DNA from 4 places in the Streptomyces sp. KPB2 genome. Region 4 is predicted to be linked to each of the others. Evidence: riboswitches for the same ligand, from Rfam matches in the RefSeq annotation. Region 4 holds a riboswitch; each other region holds the start of a gene.
What was found. A riboswitch is a leader RNA that binds a small molecule or an ion and turns the genes downstream of it on or off. The one in region 4 is predicted to bind cyclic di-AMP.
Positions count from the first base shown of each region.

Region 1 (4,171 bases), 1.6 Mb from region 4:
CGACGAGCCCGCGCACGCCAAGGGCAAGACCGGCATTCCCGGGGAGCGCAAGGCCGAGCTGATGACCCATCTGCTGAACATCGACCCGCCGGACCACACCCGGCTGCGCCGACTGGTCAGCAAGGCGTTCACACCCCGCCGGGTGGCCGAGTTCGCCCCCCGGGTGCAGGAGCTGGCCGACGGCCTCATCGACCGGTTCGCGCAGACCGGTTCCGCCGACCTGATCCACGAGTTCGCCTTCCCGCTGCCCATCTACGCCATCTGCGACCTCCTGGGCGTCCCCCGCGAGGACCAGGACGACTTCCGGGACTGGGCGGGCATGATGATCCGTCACGGCGGAGGCCCACGGGGCGGCGTCGCGCGGTCGGTGAAGAAGATGCGCGGCTACCTCGCCGACCTCATCCACCGCAAGCGCGCCGCCCTGCCGCCCGAGCCCGCTCCCGGCGAAGACCTCATCTCCGGCCTGATCCGCGCCTCCGACCACGGCGAGCACCTCACCGAGAACGAGGCCGCGGCCATGGCCTTCATCCTGCTCTTCGCAGGGTTCGAGACCACGGTCAACCTCGTCGGCAACGGCACCTACGCCCTGCTCACCCACCCCGAGCAGCGGCAGCGGCTGCAGACGTCCCTCGCCGCCGGGGAGCGCGGCCTGCTGGAGACCGGCGTCGAGGAACTCCTGCGCTACGACGGCCCGGTGGAGCTGGCCACCTGGCGCTTCGCCACCCGGCCGCTCACCATCGGCGGGCAGCAGGTCGCGGCCGGCGACCCCGTCCTCGTCGTCCTCGCCGCCGCCGACCGGGACCCCGAGCGGTTCACCGACCCGGACACCCTGGACCTCGCCCGCCGCGACAGCCAGCACCTCGGGTACGGCCACGGCATCCACTACTGCCTCGGCGCCCCGCTCGCGCGGCTGGAGGGGCAGACGGCGCTGGCCACGCTCCTCACCCGGCTGCCGGACCTCCGCCTCGCCGCGGACCCGGCCGAACTCCGGTGGCGCGGCGGCCTCATCATGCGAGGTCTGCGCACCCTGCCCGTGTCGTTCACGCCGCCCGCGTCATCGACGGACAACGGCGGGTCACCGACGCAAAAGTGACACGCGCTCAACTTTGTGATCTTCACGTGATCTGCGCGGCATGAACTTGTGACTAGCGATGATCTCCCTATACGTTCACGGATCAACGTGGTGTCGAGCGTCATCCGCCGCGTGGTCCCCGTCGTCTCGTGAAAGGTCGTCGCATGCTCTCCGGGAACGGTCGTCACCGTCGCCCCCGCCAGGCTCCCGCTCTGGTCGTCGCCGCCGGAGTGACCGGCTCCGCCATCGCGATCCCGCTGCTCGGCGCCACCGGAGCCCACGCGGCCGACTCGGGGACCTGGGACCAGGTGGCCGAGTGCGAGACCGGCGGCGCCTGGAGCCAGAACAGCGGCAACGGGTACTACGGCGGCCTGCAGCTGTCGCAGGATGCCTGGGAGCGGTACGGCGGCCTCGACTACGCGCCCAGCGCCGACCAGGCCAGCCGCTCCCAGCAGATACGGATCGCCGAGAAGATACACGCGGACCAGGGCATCGCCGCCTGGCCGACCTGCGGCCTCCTGGCCGGCCTCGGCAACGACTCGGGCGCCACGAGCGGCTCGGACGCGTCCGGTGACGGTGCGTCGGAGGGTTCGGACACGTCGGGGAAGACGGACGGTTCCGAATCGTCCGCCTCTCCCACGACCACCGAAGCGCCCGAGTCGTCGCAGTCGCCCGAGTCGTCCGAGTCGTCGGGGTCCTCCCGGTCGTCCGGTGCGACCGACTCGGCCGACGCGGGCGGGGCTTCCGAATCGGCTTCCGGGGCGCCCTCTTCGTCCCCTTCGCCCTCTTCTTCCCCGTCGTCCGGCACCTCCTCCGAGGGCTCGTCGAGTGACGAGGGTTCCTCCACCAAGTCGGACACATCCACCGAATCCGACTCCGGCGCCCGTGCCGAACGACAGGGCACCGAGGGCTCGTCCGGCTCCGGCCGGCACCGTGGCGACAGCGCGGACGAGGGCGCCGCGGACGAGGCCCGCGGGGGCGACGCGGCGGGACGGCACGCCTCGCGCGACGGTGGACCGCGAGAGGTCGAGGACGGCTCGTACACCGTCCGCTCCGGCGACAACCTCTGGGCCATCGCCGACTCCCTTGACCTCGACGGCGGGTGGCGTGCGCTGTACGCCGACAACAAGACCGTCGTCGGCGCCGACCCGGACCACATCCTCCCCGGTCAGACGCTCACGGTCGCGGGCGAATCGGGCGAAAAGTAGGGGGAGTTCGCGTCACGGTTAGAGACTGTATGTCCCTTTTGGATCTCGTGAGAGATAGGTCTCAGAAGCCGTGATCGTCTTTGAAAATCCGCGGAGCGCGTGTCTACGGTCATGACCGCTCGCCACCGCGGGCCCCGACAGCCGCAACGCCGAATCCTGCCAGCGGCCGTACGGGAACAGTCGTCGCGTCAAGCGCCGCAGGCAGGAGCGGGGGACCCAAGGTAAGTGCCGCACCGGGCAGTTGAGCCGGAGCGGCTAGGGGTGAAGCCGAGTTCCGCGAGGAACCCGGCCGGGCAACTCAACCGGCCCGAACCCGACAGCTCACCTCGCAGGCGTCGGTGAGGGGATCAACCATGCTGTTTTCCGGCAAGGGCAAGCACCGTCGTCCGTCCAAGGCCACCCGTGTCATCGCCGTCGCCGGCGTGACCGGTGCCGCCGTCGCCGCCCCGCTGATGGCGGCCGGCAACGCCTCCGCCGCCACCGCGTCCGAGTGGGACGCCGTCGCCCAGTGCGAGTCCGGCGGCAACTGGTCCATCAACACCGGCAACGGTTACTACGGCGGTCTGCAGTTCTCCGCCTCCACCTGGGCCGCCTACGGCGGTACGCAGTACGCCTCCACCGCCGACCAGGCGAGCAAGGCCCAGCAGATCGAGATCGCCGAGAAGGTCCTCGCGGGCCAGGGCAAGGGTGCCTGGCCGGTCTGCGGCACCGGCCTGTCGGGCGCCGCCTACACCGGTGGCGGCTCCGAGGACAGCGGTTCCGGCAGCTCCGAGAGCTCGCAGAGCCAGAGCGGCGGCTCCACCGCCGAGCGCTCCACCGAGCAGAAGGCCTCCCGCTCCTCCGAGCGTCCGGCCGCCGAGCCGAAGGCCGAGAAGCCCGCCAAGAAGACCGTCACCACCCCGACCGGCAAGAAGGTCGAGAAGGGCGACGGCGAGTACAAGGTCGTCAAGGGCGACACCCTCAGCTCGATCGCCGCGGAGCACGACGTCAAGGGCGGCTGGGCGAAGCTGTTCAAGCTGAACGACGACATCGTCGACGACGCCGACCTGATCTACCCGGGCCAGCAGCTGCACCTGAAGTAAGGAGCGGCGGCCCCCGCGACTCCCGCCCCGGTGCGTGTTCCCCCGTACGCACCGGGGCGGGATTTTCACATTCCGCCTTTGTTCCGTTCGGAAACAATTTACTCTCGGTTCTGTCCAGCGGGTGGGCGATCGGCTGGCCGATCGCCCGGAGCCGGTTAGGCTCGGTCCCGCAGAGCCGCCGCGGTCCCGCGGGACCCGCGCGTCACACCGAAGCGTCACATTGAAGAAGGAGATGCTCGTGCCGTCCATCGACGTCGTCGTAGCCCGGGAAATCCTGGACTCCCGAGGCAACCCCACGGTCGAGGTCGAGGTCGGCCTCGACGACGGCAGCACGGGTCGTGCCGCCGTTCCGTCCGGCGCCTCCACGGGTGCCTTCGAGGCCATCGAACTGCGTGACGGCGACCCGGGCCGTTACCTCGGCAAGGGCGTCGAGAAGGCCGTCCTGGCCGTCATCGAGCAGATCGGCCCGGAGCTGGTCGGCTACGACGCCACCGAGCAGCGCCTGATCGACCAGGCCATGTTCGACCTGGACGCCACCGACAACAAGGGCTCGCTCGGCGCCAACGCCATCCTCGGCGTCTCCCTCGCCGTCGCCCACGCCGCCTCCGAGGCCAGCGACCTGCCGCTCTTCCGCTACCTGGGCGGCCCGAACGCGCACCTGCTGCCGGTGCCGATGATGAACATCCTGAACGGCGGCTCGCACGCCGACTCCAACGTGGACATCCAGGAGTTCATGATCGCCCCGATCGGCGCGGAGTCCTTCTCCGAGGCCCTGCGCTGGGGCGCCGAGGTCTACCACACCCTCAAGA
Region 1 is NZ_CP034353.1:4,868,160-4,872,330, forward strand. It holds gene D1J63_RS21935 (cytochrome P450) at 1-1,093, shown strand, start outside; gene D1J63_RS21940 (transglycosylase family protein) at 1,237-2,280, shown strand; cyclic di-AMP (ydaO/yuaA leader) riboswitch at 2,464-2,630, shown strand; gene rpfA (resuscitation-promoting factor protein RpfA) at 2,634-3,362, shown strand; gene eno (phosphopyruvate hydratase) at 3,601-4,171, shown strand, end outside.
Region 1: linked by a shared signal. The riboswitch ahead of rpfA (resuscitation-promoting factor protein RpfA) and the one ahead of D1J63_RS14255 (NlpC/P60 family protein) in region 4 are both predicted to bind cyclic di-AMP.

Region 2 (4,171 bases), 2.3 Mb from region 4:
CTCTCCCGCCTGGAGACCGGGCAGCGCCAGCCCTCACTGCCGATGCTGCTCGCCCTCGCCCGCATCTACGGGACGACCGTCGCCGAGCTGTTGGGCGAGACCGCGGCCGACCGGGACGCCGTCGTGCGCGCCGCCGACATGGAGGCCACGAGCGCGGGCGGCTGGACGTACTACCAGGCCGGAGCGCCGGGCCGGGGCATGCAGGCCCTGCGCGTCGAGGTGCCGTACGGCTCGCAGGGCGACGTCGTGCGGGTGCACCCCGGGGAGGAGTGGCTCCACGTCCTCAGGGGCCGGCTGCGGCTGCGCCTCGGGGACACCGAGCACCGGCTCACCGCCGGGGACAGTGCCCACTTCGACTCCATGACCCCGCACCGGATCGCGGCGCGGGACCCCGACGGGGTCGAGCTGCTCTTCGTCCACACCCTGCTGCAGAGCCCGACGGCCGCGCTGTGCCTCGGCCCGACCCCTGGAGAGACGCCATGAGTGCCATCGAGGACAAGTTCCCGCGCGCCCTGTGGGTGCGCCTGGTCATCTACATCGCCCTGGGGCACGTCTTCGGCGGCTTCCTCTACCTGCTGTTCGAGGTGGGCGCCAAGTAGCCCGTCCGCGAGCGGGTGGCTCAGTCCACCATCCGCTCGCGCAGCCGCTCCCGGGTCCCGGCGCCGAGCCCCAGCCCCTTCTCCAGATAGGCGTCGACTCCGCCCCACGTCTCCTCGATCGTCTCGAAGGCCGCCGCCAGGTACTCGGCGCGCGCGTCGAACAGCGGGCTGAGCAGCTCCATGACCTCGGGGGAGTAGGCGGAGGCGGCGGTGCTGCTGCGGCGCACCTTGTAGCGGCGGTGCGCGGCGTTCGACTTCAGGTAGTCCTCGACGACGGCCTCGCGCTCGACGCCCAGGGCGAGCAGGGTGATCGCGATCGACAGACCGGCGCGGTCCTTGCCGGCCGCGCAGTGCATCAGCGCCGGGACGCTGTCCTCGGCGAGCGCGTGCAGGATCCGGGAGTGCTCCGAGGTGCGCTCCGTGACCATCGCGCGGTAGGAGGAGATCATGCGCCGGGCGCCCTTGCCGTCGCCGAGGATCCCGTGCAGCTGGTCGAGGTCTCCGTCCCGGACCATCTTCCAGAACTCGGCGCCGTCGGCCGGATCGCTCAGCGGCAGGTTCACATTGCGCACGCCCGGCAGCTCGACGTCCGCGCCGTCGAGCTTCTGGTCGGCCGCGTTGCGGAAGTCGAAGATCGTGTGCAGGCCCAGCGAGGCGAGGAACGCGGCGTCCTCCCCGGTGGCATGAGCCAGGTGGCCGCTGCGGAACAGCACCCCCTGCCGCACCCGCCGGCCGTCCACGGTCGGCAGTCCGCCCACGTCCCGGAAGTTGCGCACACCGGTCAGCTCGGGTTCGGTCGACGGGACCTGCTGCGTCACGGGGGCTCCTCCCACTCCGCCCCGCCGCCGCTGCTCGCCGGCGGGCGCCATTCGACGATACGGCATGGCCGGTGCGCGAAAGCCGTTCCGGCAGGGGTATTGCGGACCGGAAAGGGCCTTCTGTCCGAATTGGAGGATTGGTGATAACTGGCCCTGAAATGGCGGAAGGTGGGTAAGGGGCGCGTGAGCAGCGTCATATCCGTGACCGAGCGTTGCCCGTCATGTTCACGTAATCCGGCCCGTTCTCAAGGGAATTCAGGAAAAGCGGTGCGAGGGAAATCGACGCAGGGTTACCGGGTTTTCCCGTAATGGATCAATAGAAACAGCTGTCGCCGGAACCTCTCGCTTGTCCCTGTGCGTCTTGGTCCCTTACGTTCACCACCGATCCGGACGGACGCCTAATCCTGCCGCCGACCGGAGCCCGCACTCATCCACCACCCGTACACGGCAGGAGCGGGGGACCCACAGGTAGAACTGCCTGTTCCGGTTCCCGGAACGGCTTGGGGTAAAGCCGCGTTTCGGCGCGGCCGGGCATCTCCAGCCCGCACCCGACAGCTCACCTCGCAGGCGCCGGAGAGGAATTCGCCATGCCCGCGAAGGGTAAGCACCGCCGTACCAGGGCCATGCGCCTGACCCGCACCATCGCCGTCGCCGGAACCGGTGGCGCCGCGCTCGCGCTCCCGCTGATGGGTGCCGCCTCCGCCAATGCCGCCCCGGCGCACTCCGTTTCCGGGCAGGCCGTGCAGTCCGTTCCGGCGTCGGCCAAGAAGGCCGCCGCGAACGGCTCCGACAAGAACGCGGAATCCCGCACGTACACCGTGAAGAGCGGTGACTACCTTTCGAAGATCGCCGACGAGCAGCACGTCGACGGCGGCTGGAAGAAGCTCTACGCGGACAACCGCGAGGCCGTCGGCTCCGACCCGTCGCTGATCCACCCGGGCCTCGAGCTCTCGATCGCCGGCCAGGCCGCCAAGTCCTCGGCGCCGTCCTCCGCGCAGTCGCAGAAGCCGGCCCAGAAGTCGGCGGACACCGCGAAGACCGCTGCCACGGAGTCCACGGAGTCCTCGGACACCGGGACCCAGTCCGCGGGCACCACCAGCGGTTACACCTCCCCCGTCGCGGGCGGCACCGTCGGCACCCCCTACCACCAGTCCGGCAGCATGTGGTCCAGCGGCTACCACACCGGTACCGACTTCGTCGTTCCGACCGGCACCTCGCTGAAGGCCGTCGGCGCGGGCACCGTCGTCTCCGCCGGCTGGGGCGGCGCGTACGGCAACCAGGTCGTCATCAAGCTCGACGAGGGCCACTACGCCCAGTACGCCCACCTCTCCTCGCTCTCCGTCTCCGCCGGTCAGACGGTGACGACGGGTCAGCAGGTCGGCCTCTCCGGCGCCACCGGCAACGTGACCGGCCCGCACCTGCACTTCGAGATCCGCACCACGCCGGACTACGGCTCGGACATCGACCCGCTCGCGTTCCTGCGCTCGCACGGCGTCTCCGTCTGACGACCGGTTCCGCGCGGCCTCCGCACCCCGAAGGCCGGACCCCGATCCCCGGGTCCGGCCTTCGGCGTGTCCGGACTTCGGGGTGTCCGGACCTCGATGTGTCCGGACCTCGGCGTATTCCGGAATTGACGAACACTTTAGGCGTGGCCTTTCTCACCGCCCGTCAACCCCTTCCTACGGTCGCGTAGGTCACATTCCAAGGTGAATCATGGGCCGACGTGGCAGACGATTCGAAGAGTGACAGCAGAGCAGTGATCGGGTCGTACGTGGCGGTGGGGGACAGCTTCACCGAGGGCGTCGGCGATCCCGGCCCCGACGGGGCGTTCGTCGGCTGGGCCGACCGACTGGCCGTACTGCTCGCGGACCGGCGCCCCGAGGGCGACTTCACGTACACGAACCTCGCCGTGCGCGGCAGGCTCCTCGACCAGATCGTGGCGGAACAGGTCCCCAGGGTCGTCGCCCTCGCGCCGGACCTGGTCTCCTTCGCGGCGGGCGGCAACGACATCATCCGGCCCGGCACCGACCCCGACGAGGTCGCCGAGCGGTTCGAACTGGCGGTGGCCGCGCTGACCGCCGCGGCCGGCACCGTCCTGGTGACCACCGGGTTCGACACCCGCGGGGTGCCCGTCCTCAAGCACCTGCGGGGCAAGATCGCCACGTACAACGGGCACGTGCGCGCCATCGCCGACCGCTACGGCTGCCCGGTGCTCGACCTGTGGTCGCTCCGCAGCGTCCAGGACCGCAGGGCGTGGGACGCCGACCGGCTGCACCTGTCGCCGGAGGGCCACACCCGCGTGGCGCTGCGCGCCGGACAGGCCCTCGGCCTGCGCGTCCCGGCCGACCCCGACCAGCCCTGGCCGCCCCTGCCGCCCCGCGGCACGCTCGACGTGCGGCGCGACGACGTGCACTGGGCGCGCGAGTACCTGGTCCCGTGGATCGGACGCCGGCTGCGCGGCGAGTCGTCGGGCGACCACGTGACGGCCAAGGGAACGCTGTCGCCGGACGACATCAAGACGCGGATCGCCTCGGTGGCCTGAGGCGGGACCGGGCGCCCGGTGCCCGTACGACAGCCCCTAACGTCGTGCGGGCATCAGGGCCGCCCGCTCCAGGCCCAGCTCCCGGGCCAGCGCCTCGTCCACCCACTCCTGTGCCCGGGCCCGCGACACCGTGCCCGTGTACGACGTGAGCTGCACCGCCAGCCCGTCCAGCAACGCCGTCAGCCGCAGCGCGGCGGCATCCGGCTCGGGGC
Region 2 is NZ_CP034353.1:1,006,899-1,011,069, reverse strand. It holds gene D1J63_RS04495 (XRE family transcriptional regulator) at 1-483, shown strand, start outside; gene D1J63_RS04490 (DUF6126 family protein) at 480-599, shown strand; gene D1J63_RS04485 (tyrosine-protein phosphatase) at 620-1,417, opposite strand; cyclic di-AMP (ydaO/yuaA leader) riboswitch at 1,843-2,000, shown strand; gene D1J63_RS04480 (M23 family metallopeptidase) at 2,005-2,922, shown strand; gene D1J63_RS04475 (SGNH/GDSL hydrolase family protein) at 3,174-3,959, shown strand; gene D1J63_RS04470 (TetR/AcrR family transcriptional regulator) at 3,996-4,171, opposite strand, start outside.
Region 2: linked by a shared signal. The riboswitch ahead of D1J63_RS04480 (M23 family metallopeptidase) and the one ahead of D1J63_RS14255 (NlpC/P60 family protein) in region 4 are both predicted to bind cyclic di-AMP.

Region 3 (4,171 bases), 1.1 Mb from region 4:
GTACGCGAGCGGGAGCTGCTGGACGCCCTGTGGCGGCTGCGGGGCGCGGCCCGTCCGGCGCTGGAGTACGCGGCCCGGGTCACGGCACCGCCGGTGCCGCGGCCGGTCCCGCCGTGGGTGTACGGGTACGGGGTGCCCGGCCCGTACGGGTCCGCGCCGGCGCCCGCCCCGTACGGGCCGTACGGTCCGCCCCCGTCGCACCATCCGTACGCGCCGCCCACCCCGCAGCTGCCCTGCACGCCGCAGTACCCGCCGCCCCGCCCCTACGGGCCGTAGGGTCCGCGCACCCCGCTCAGGCGGACGCCCGCGTGAGCCGCTCCGCCTCGTCCTGCGTCAGGTTCAGCTCGGCCACGCCCAGCAGCGCGGGCAGTTGCTCGACCGTGCGCGCGGAGGCGATCGGCGCCGCCACCGTCGGCCGGCCGGCCAGCCAGGCGAGGGCCACCGTGGCGACGGGCACGCCGTGGGCCTCGGCGATCTCGTCCAGGGCGGCGAGCACCCGGCGCCCGCGCTCGGTCTCCAGGTGCTTGGCCGCGCCGCCCGCCCGCGGGCTGTCCACGGCGGTGCCCGGCCGGTACTTGCCGGTGAGGAAGCCGGCCGCGAGCGCGTAGTACGGCACCGCCGCGAGACCGGCCCGCTCGGCGAGGTCGCTCAGTTCGCCCTCGTAGGTGTCGCGGGAGACCAGGTTGTAGTGCGGCTGGAGAGCGACGTACCGGGCCAGGCGCTCACGCTCGGAGAACTCCAGGGACGCCGCGAGCCGCTCGGCGGAGATGTTGGAGGCGGCGATGTGCCGCACCTTGCCGGCCCTCACCAGCTCGTCGAGGGCGCCGATGATCTCCTCGACCGGCACCTCGGGCTTGTCGAAGTGGGTGTAGTAGAGGTCGATCCGGTCGGTGCCCAGGCGGCGCAGCGAGGCGTCGGCCGCGGCCTTGATGTTCGCGGCGGACAGGCCGGGGTATTCGGGGTGCTGGCTGACCTTGGTGGCGAGGACGACGTCGTCACGGTTGCCGCGGGAGGCGAGCCACTTGCCGAGGACGGTCTCGGACTCGCCACCGCTGTTGCCGTCGACCCAGGCGGAGTAGGAGTCGGCGGTGTCGACGAAGTTGCCGCCCGCCGCCGTGTAGGCGTCGAGGACGGCGAAGGAGGTGTCCTGGTCCGCGGTCCAGCCGAAGACGTTGCCGCCGAGGGCCAGGGGGAAGACCTCGAGGTCGGAGGAGCCGAGCTTGCGCAGAGAAGTCATGTGGAGGATCAACGACCGTACTGGAGCGGACCATTCCGGACGCACGCAAAAACCCCGCAAAACGACCGCGAACCGGCAGCCCTGACGTCGGGGGGTTGCCGTCAGGACCGCCGGGGTTCAGCGGGGCGGGAAGCGTGAAGGCTCAGGGAGCCTCAGGGGGTGAGGCCCTTGCTCTGCAGCCAGGCCATCGGGTCGATGCCGGAGCCGTCGGCGGTGTGCACCTCGAGGTGGAGGTGGGCACCGGTGACGTTGCCGGTGGCGCCGACGCGGCCGATGACGTCACCGGTGGTGACCTTCTGGCCGACGCTGACGTTGATCGAGGACTGGTGCGCGTACCAGAGCTCGGTGCCGTCGTCGAGGGTGAGCACGGTCTTGTAGCCGTACGACCCGTCCCAGCCGGCCGACGTGATGGTGCCGCTGTGCACCGCCTTGAGCAGCGTGCCCGTGGGGGCGGCGAAGTCGAGGCCGGTGTGGTGACCGGAGGCCCACAGGGAGCCGGCCTGGTTGAAGGTGGAGGAGATCGTGTACGAGGAGGTCGGCAGCGTGAACTGCTTGGCCAGCTTGGCGAGCCGCTCGGCCTCGGCCTTCTTCGCGGCCTCCTCCTCCGCCTTCTTCTTGGCGGCGGCGGCCTTCTCCTCGGCCTCCTTCTCCGCCTTGGCGGCGGCTTCCGCGGCCTTCTTCTCGGCGGCGGCCTGCGCTTCGGCGGCGGCCTTGGTCTCGACCTGGGCCTGCTGCTGCTCGGCCTGCGCCATGATCCGGGCCCGCAGCGACTCGCCGGCGCCGGCGGAACCCGCGTCCGCCCCGGTGTCCGCGGCGACGGCCTGGGTGATGCCGCTGAGCGGGGTGGCGGAACCCTCGGGCTCCGACTCCTCGTCGCCGCCGGGCATGAGCGAGCCGACGTTCGGCAGGTCCGGCATGGAGATGGACACCGGCGGCTTGCCGGTCTGCGCGCTGGCCATGCCGCCCGCGCCGACTGCGGCTATGACACCGACGCCGAGGACGGTGGAGCTGCGGGCGAGCCCGCCGCGCTGCTTGGCGACGCGGTGCCGGCCGCGCACGGGGCGGATGGACTCCGCGGTGGGGTTCCACTCCTCCCAGGGGCCCTCTTCGGCGCGGGGGGCGTCGTAGCCGAAGGTGTCGGTGCCGTGCCCGGTGGGCACGAACGGGGCCTCGGGGGCAGGCCGGTTGGACGCCACGTGGGCGTACTCCTTTCCTTCCTTCTCGCCTACCGGGTTAGCTGACGGGTTCGGAGCAGGAAGGTCTCCTACGGGTGTGTGCCGACCGCGTTTCCACGGCGTCATACGCCCGATTCACCCCAATGTGGTGGTTCCCCGGTTCCCTTGCGGGATTCGGCGCGTGCGCACGGAGCCGCCTTCTGTGACGGCTGGGACGACCGCGCTGCGTTATCGAACGTTAATAGACGCGAGGCTCGGATTCCAAGCCGTTCCGCTTGATCATTAACGGAAACGGCCGGGACGCACCCCTCATGACCGGTGAAATCCGGACGAGTTGACTCGCTCTCAGTATTCCCCTTCGCGCCACTTTCTTCTGACGGTGTATCAGTTGTTATGCGGAGGGGGGTCGCGCTGTCACGGCTCGTGACAATGATCATGGTCGTCGTGCCCGGGGCGCCGTACGGCCAGCAGCGCCATGTCGTCCGCCATGCCGCCCCCGGAGTGCCGGCGCACGTCCTCGGCGAGGGTGTCGAGCAGGGTCGCCGGATGCCGGAAGACGCGGCCGGCCAGCCGCGTCTGCGGATCGTAGAACTCGCCTCCGGCGTCCCGGGCTTCGGTCAGCCCGTCGGTGTACAGCAGCAGAGTGGCCCCACCGGGGAAGGCGGCCTCCTCCGCCCGGTCGGGCCAGACGCCCAGCTCGCCCATGCCGAGCGGCAGCGCCGACTCGCGGGCGGGCAGGGCGCCCAGGGTGCCGTCGGCGTAGAGCAGCAGGGGCGGCGGATGGCCGCGGTTGACGATGCGTACGGTCCCGTCGCCGTGCGGGAGTTCGGCGAGGACGGCGGTGGTGAAACCCTCGAAGGCGTCCAGTCCGTCCCGCCGGGTGCCCTCGCGCGCCAGCGCCCGCTCCAGCCGCTGCGCCACCGCCTCCAGCGTCGCCTCCTGCTCGGCGGCCTCCCGGAACGCTCCGATCACGACGGCGACGGCGGCGACCGCGCCCATGCCCTTGCCGCGCACGTCGCCGACGATGAGCCGGACGCCGCGGGCGGAGTCCTGCACCGCGTACAGGTCGCCGCCGATGAACGCGTCGGCCTGCGCGGCCTCGTAGCAGACGGCGATCTCGAAACCCGCGATGCGCTCGGCGGGTTCGGGCAGCACGGCGCGCTGGGCGGCCTCGGCGATCTCGCGGACGGAGACGAGACGCTCGCTGCTGCGCCGCACCATGCCGTTCACGAGGACGGCGAGCACGGCGACCGTCGCGATGGTGATCAGCTCGGTGAGGGAGTCGACGTAGTGGATGACGCCCTTGCCCAGCTGCAGCCCGATGACCGAGACGACCACGGCGACACCGGTGAGCGCCGTGCCGCGCCGCGAGTAGAGCGGGGCGGCGATCAGGGGCGCGGCCGTGTAGAGGGGGCCGGCGGTGAAGTACCTCGGGGTGAGGATGTCGTACAGGATGGCGACGACGATCAGCAGCACGGGGAGCGCGTGCACGAAGGCGCGCCCGTACGCGGTCCGGCTGCGCGGCGGCGGCCCGGCGGGCGGCTCCTCGTCCCCGAGGCCCGGGTCGGGAACGGGATCGCCGGGGAGCCGGCCACCGGCTCTGGCGGCCGCTCCCTCGTCGTCCACGTCACCTGGCCGCACCACTCGTCTCCCGCCACCCCGCGCGTCCGCGCGCCGCTCACCGTCCAGGAGTCCAGGTTTCCGGGAGCGGGGGCGGGCGGCGAGCGGTGAGGGGCCGACCGGATGACACGGGGATACG
Region 3 is NZ_CP034353.1:4,352,269-4,356,439, reverse strand. It holds gene D1J63_RS19465 (PrsW family intramembrane metalloprotease) at 1-276, shown strand, start outside; gene D1J63_RS19460 (aldo/keto reductase) at 293-1,237, opposite strand; gene D1J63_RS19455 (M23 family metallopeptidase) at 1,390-2,433, opposite strand; cyclic di-AMP (ydaO/yuaA leader) riboswitch at 2,445-2,602, opposite strand; gene D1J63_RS19450 (PP2C family protein-serine/threonine phosphatase) at 2,827-4,038, opposite strand.
Region 3: linked by a shared signal. The riboswitch ahead of D1J63_RS19455 (M23 family metallopeptidase) and the one ahead of D1J63_RS14255 (NlpC/P60 family protein) in region 4 are both predicted to bind cyclic di-AMP.

Region 4 (4,171 bases):
AACGTCAAGATGGGCGTGAAGCTCGCCGTGCTGATCGTGATCCTCGGCCTGGTCTACGTGAAGCGCGACGAGGAGAAGGTGGAGAAGCCGCTGTTCGGCCTGGTGGGCGGGCTGACCCTGGTGAACGTCTTCATCGCGGTGCTGTGGACCTGACCCCGGCCCCGGAGCCCGCTGCCGCGGACCGCAGCCCGGAGCGGGCCCGGACGACCGCCCCCGTGGCGACCGCCAGCCAACCGGCCACCGCGATCCACAGCAGCGCCCGGCCCGGCGCGTCCAGCCACGGGACGTCGACGACGGCGGACACCGACAGCGTCGCCGCCGCCGTCATGCCGAGCGGGAAGACCGTCGACCAGCGGCGTACGTCGTAGCCGAGACGCGGCCAGGCGATCTCGGCGGCCAGCAGCACGGCGTACCAGGCGAGGTCGAGGGCGAGCAGGAAGACGGTCAGGTCGTGCAGGACGGCCTGGTCGTCGGCGTTCCACAGGTACATGCCGGTCCCGGCCGCCGCGAGCAGCTTGGCCCCGGCGAGGGCCGAGATGGCGAGGGCGCCGCCCGCCACCCAGTGGTCCCCGGAGCCCCGGGCCACCTGCCGCAGGTCGAAGCGGAACAGCGCGATCAGATAGAGCACGATCCCCAGCCAGAACGGCACCAGCGCCGCGTGCGCCAGCCAGGGCGTCGAGGTGGCCGCGGCCAGCGTCGCGGCGAGCACGGCGAGCCCTTCCGTCGCCACGCAGCCCAGGAACACCGCCCCGGGCATCCTCCGCCCCCAGTGCCGCACCACCAGGAGCAGCAGCCACGGCCACAGCACGGCCGCCAGCACCAGCAGCACCGCCGCCGGCAGCGACCAGCCCAGCAGCGAGAAACGGGTGCCGACCACGGTCGTCGCGGCGACGGCCGTCAGCGCGCCCGGCGTCCCCGCCCGCTCGACCCACTGCGGCCGGTCCGCGAACAGCAGGTAGACGAAGTTCGCGGCCAGTATCAGCCAGGCGACACAGGCCAGGGCCAGGGCGATCCGGGACAGGACCTCGCGGCCCGTCAGATGCAGGGCGACCGACACGATGCCGGTCGCCATCACCGCGGCCCCGGCCGCCGGTGGACGCCGCGCCAGCCAGGTGCGCAGCGCGGAGGGGTGGTGGGTGGCCGATGGCATGACCACGATGGTAGAGAACCGTGCTGGTCAGGCGGGGCGCACCACGCTGTAGATCGACGACTCGCCGTCGTAGAAGATGGACTCCTCGCGGACGTACGCGCCCGGCTTGGGGGCGTGGATCATCATGCCGTCGCCGATGTACAGGCCGACGTGGCTGATGTCGTCGTAGAAGAAGACCAGGTCACCGGGTTGTGCCTGGGAGACGGGGACGGTCGTGCCGGCGTTGACCTGGTCGTAGGTGACGCGCGGCAGCGTCACGCCCGCGGCCTTCCAGGCGGCCTGGGTGAGGCCCGAGCAGTCGTAGGAGTCGGGGCCCGTGGCGCCCCAGACGTAGGGCTTGCCGATCTGGGCGCGGGCGAAGGCGATCGCCTTGTCGGCCTTGGTGCCGGTCGAGGTGCCCGGCGTCGACGAGTCCGAGGAACCGGTACCGGTCGAGGTGCCCCCGGATCCGGCGTCGCTCTCCTGCTGCTGGGCGGCCTCCTCCTGCCGCTTGCGCTCGGCCGCCTCCTCCGCCTGCTGCTTCGCCAGCTCGGCGGCCTTGCGGGCGGCCTCCTGCTGCTTCTTCTTCTCGATCGCCGCCAGCCGGGCCTTCTCCTCGGCGGTCAGCTCCGACAGCAGCTCGCGCGCGGTGGCGAGCTTCTTCTGGACGGTCGACTTGGCCGTCTTGAGGTCGTTCTGCGACTCGGTGAGCGTCTGGAGGCTCTCGGTGGCCTCCCGGCGCTTCTTCATCGTCTCGGACTGCTGGGTGACGTAGTCGTCCACGGCACTCTTCTGCCGGCCGGTGAGCCGGTCCATCAGCTGGTTCTGGTCGAAGTAGTCCTGCGGCGAGTCCGCGAGCAGCAGGGTCGCGGTCTCCGGGACCGCGGCGCCCGTGCGGTACTGGGCGGAGGCGAAGGAACCCAGCTCCGCGCGCGCGTCGTTGAGCTTCTGGGTGCGCTTGGCGACGTCGTCGAGGAGACCGTCGACCTTCTTGCGCTGCTTGGAGGTCTTCTCCTTGGCCGCGTTGTACTTCTCGGTCGCCGACCCGGCCTGGCGGTACAGGTCGTCGACCTTCTTCTCGACCTCTTCGAGGGTCGGCCGGTCGTCCGACGGCGTGGCCTGGGCCGTCTGGGACAGCAGGGCGACGGAGGTGAGGGCCGCGGTGGCGAGGGCCGGGGTCCGTATGCCCGCGACGCGGGTGCCGGTGGGACGCGACTTGCGGTGCGACGCCAAGGGAGGCGACTCCTTCCAGTGCTCCGCCTACCGGGTTAGCTGTCGGGTTCGGGCGGTGTGGCATGGAAGGGTTGCCCTACGGCGACCCGCCCTCTTCGTCTCGTCGAGGGCGGTGCGGCCGATTCACCCCAAGGTCTCGGTGGGTCCCCGGCTCCGGTGCCGTGCGGGCAGGCCGGACTCGGCGGAGGCCGCGCGGCCCGGCGAGGTTCGCCGGAGGGGGTCGAGCGGCCTGCCCCGCACCGTAGCCAACTCGTGTGGCCGCTGTGAAGGTTGGTGGGTGATATGCCCGATACATTTTCGTGACCTTTCGCGGGGGTGCCTCCGGGGCGGTGCTGGGCGTCACTCTTCGTGGTTCCGCTGGTCGCAGGGCGTGTCCGCGCCGGGTGGCGGTGCGCATTTTCCGGGGTGGCACCGGGTTGTCGGTGCGGCGCCCTAGACTCGGAGAGCGATGAGCAGCCTCTTTGACGACAGCTTCCTGGCGAGCCTCCAGACCCCCCGGGGTCACGAGGAGGAACCCCCGCCGCCGCCCGAGGACGATCACGGACCGGAGCCGGTTCCGCACGATCTGTTCGGCGGGAAGTTCGACGTGCCCCCGGACCGGGACACCCACTACCGGGACGGCGCCCCGCGCCCCGCCCTGGACGCCGCGGCGCTCCTGGAGGGGCTGAACGAGAACCAGCGCGCCGCCGTCGTCCACTCCGGCTCCCCGCTGCTCATCGTGGCCGGTGCCGGCTCCGGCAAGACCCGGGTGCTCACCCACCGCATCGCCCACCTGCTGGCCGAGCGGAACGTCCACCCGGGCCAGATCCTGGCGATCACCTTCACCAACAAGGCCGCAGGCGAGATGAAGGAGCGCGTGGAGCAGCTCGTCGGCCCGCGCGCCAACGCGATGTGGGTGATGACCTTCCACAGCGCGTGCGTGCGCATCCTGCGCCGCGAGTCGAAGAAGCTCGGCTTCACCTCGTCGTTCTCGATCTACGACGCCGCCGACTCCAAGCGGCTCATGGCGCTGGTCTGCCGCGACCTGGACCTGGACCCCAAGCGCTTCCCGCCGAAGTCCTTCAGCGCGAAGATCAGCAACCTGAAGAACGAGCTGATCGACGAGGAGGACTTCGCCGCCCAGGCCGCCGACGGTTTCGAGAAGACCCTCGCCCAGGCCTACGCGATGTACCAGGCACGGCTGCGCGAGGCCAACGCCCTCGACTTCGACGACCTGATCATGACGACGGTCAACCTGCTGCGCGCCTTCCCGGACGTCGCCGAGCACTACCGCCGCCGCTTCCGGCACGTCCTGGTCGACGAGTACCAGGACACCAACCACGCCCAGTACGCCCTGGTGCGCGAACTGGTCGGCGGGGCCTCGGAGCACCCCGTCGACGTGCCGCCGGAGGCCGAGGTGCCGCCCGCCGAGCTGTGCGTGGTGGGCGACGCCGACCAGTCGATCTACGCCTTCCGCGGCGCCACCATCCGCAACATCCTCCAGTTCGAGGAGGACTACCCGGACGCGACGACGATCCTGCTGGAGCAGAACTACCGCTCCACCCAGACCATCCTCAGCGCCGCCAACGCGGTCATCGAGCGCAATGAGTCCCGCCGGCCCAAGAACCTGTGGACCAACCAGGGCAGTGGCGCGCAGATCACCGGGTACGTCGCCGACACCGAGCACGACGAGGCCCAGTTCGTCGCCGACGAGATAGACCGCCTCACCGACGCGGGCGAGGCCAAGGCCGGCGACGTCGCGGTCTTCTACCGGACCAACGCGCAGTCCCGAGTCTTCGAAGAGGTCTTCATCCGCACCGGCCTGCCCTA
Region 4 is NZ_CP034353.1:3,279,107-3,283,277, reverse strand. It holds gene D1J63_RS14265 (hypothetical protein) at 1-153, shown strand, start outside; gene D1J63_RS14260 (tellurite resistance/C4-dicarboxylate transporter family protein) at 131-1,150, opposite strand; gene D1J63_RS14255 (NlpC/P60 family protein) at 1,178-2,362, opposite strand; cyclic di-AMP (ydaO/yuaA leader) riboswitch at 2,370-2,556, opposite strand; gene pcrA (DNA helicase PcrA) at 2,811-4,171, shown strand, end outside.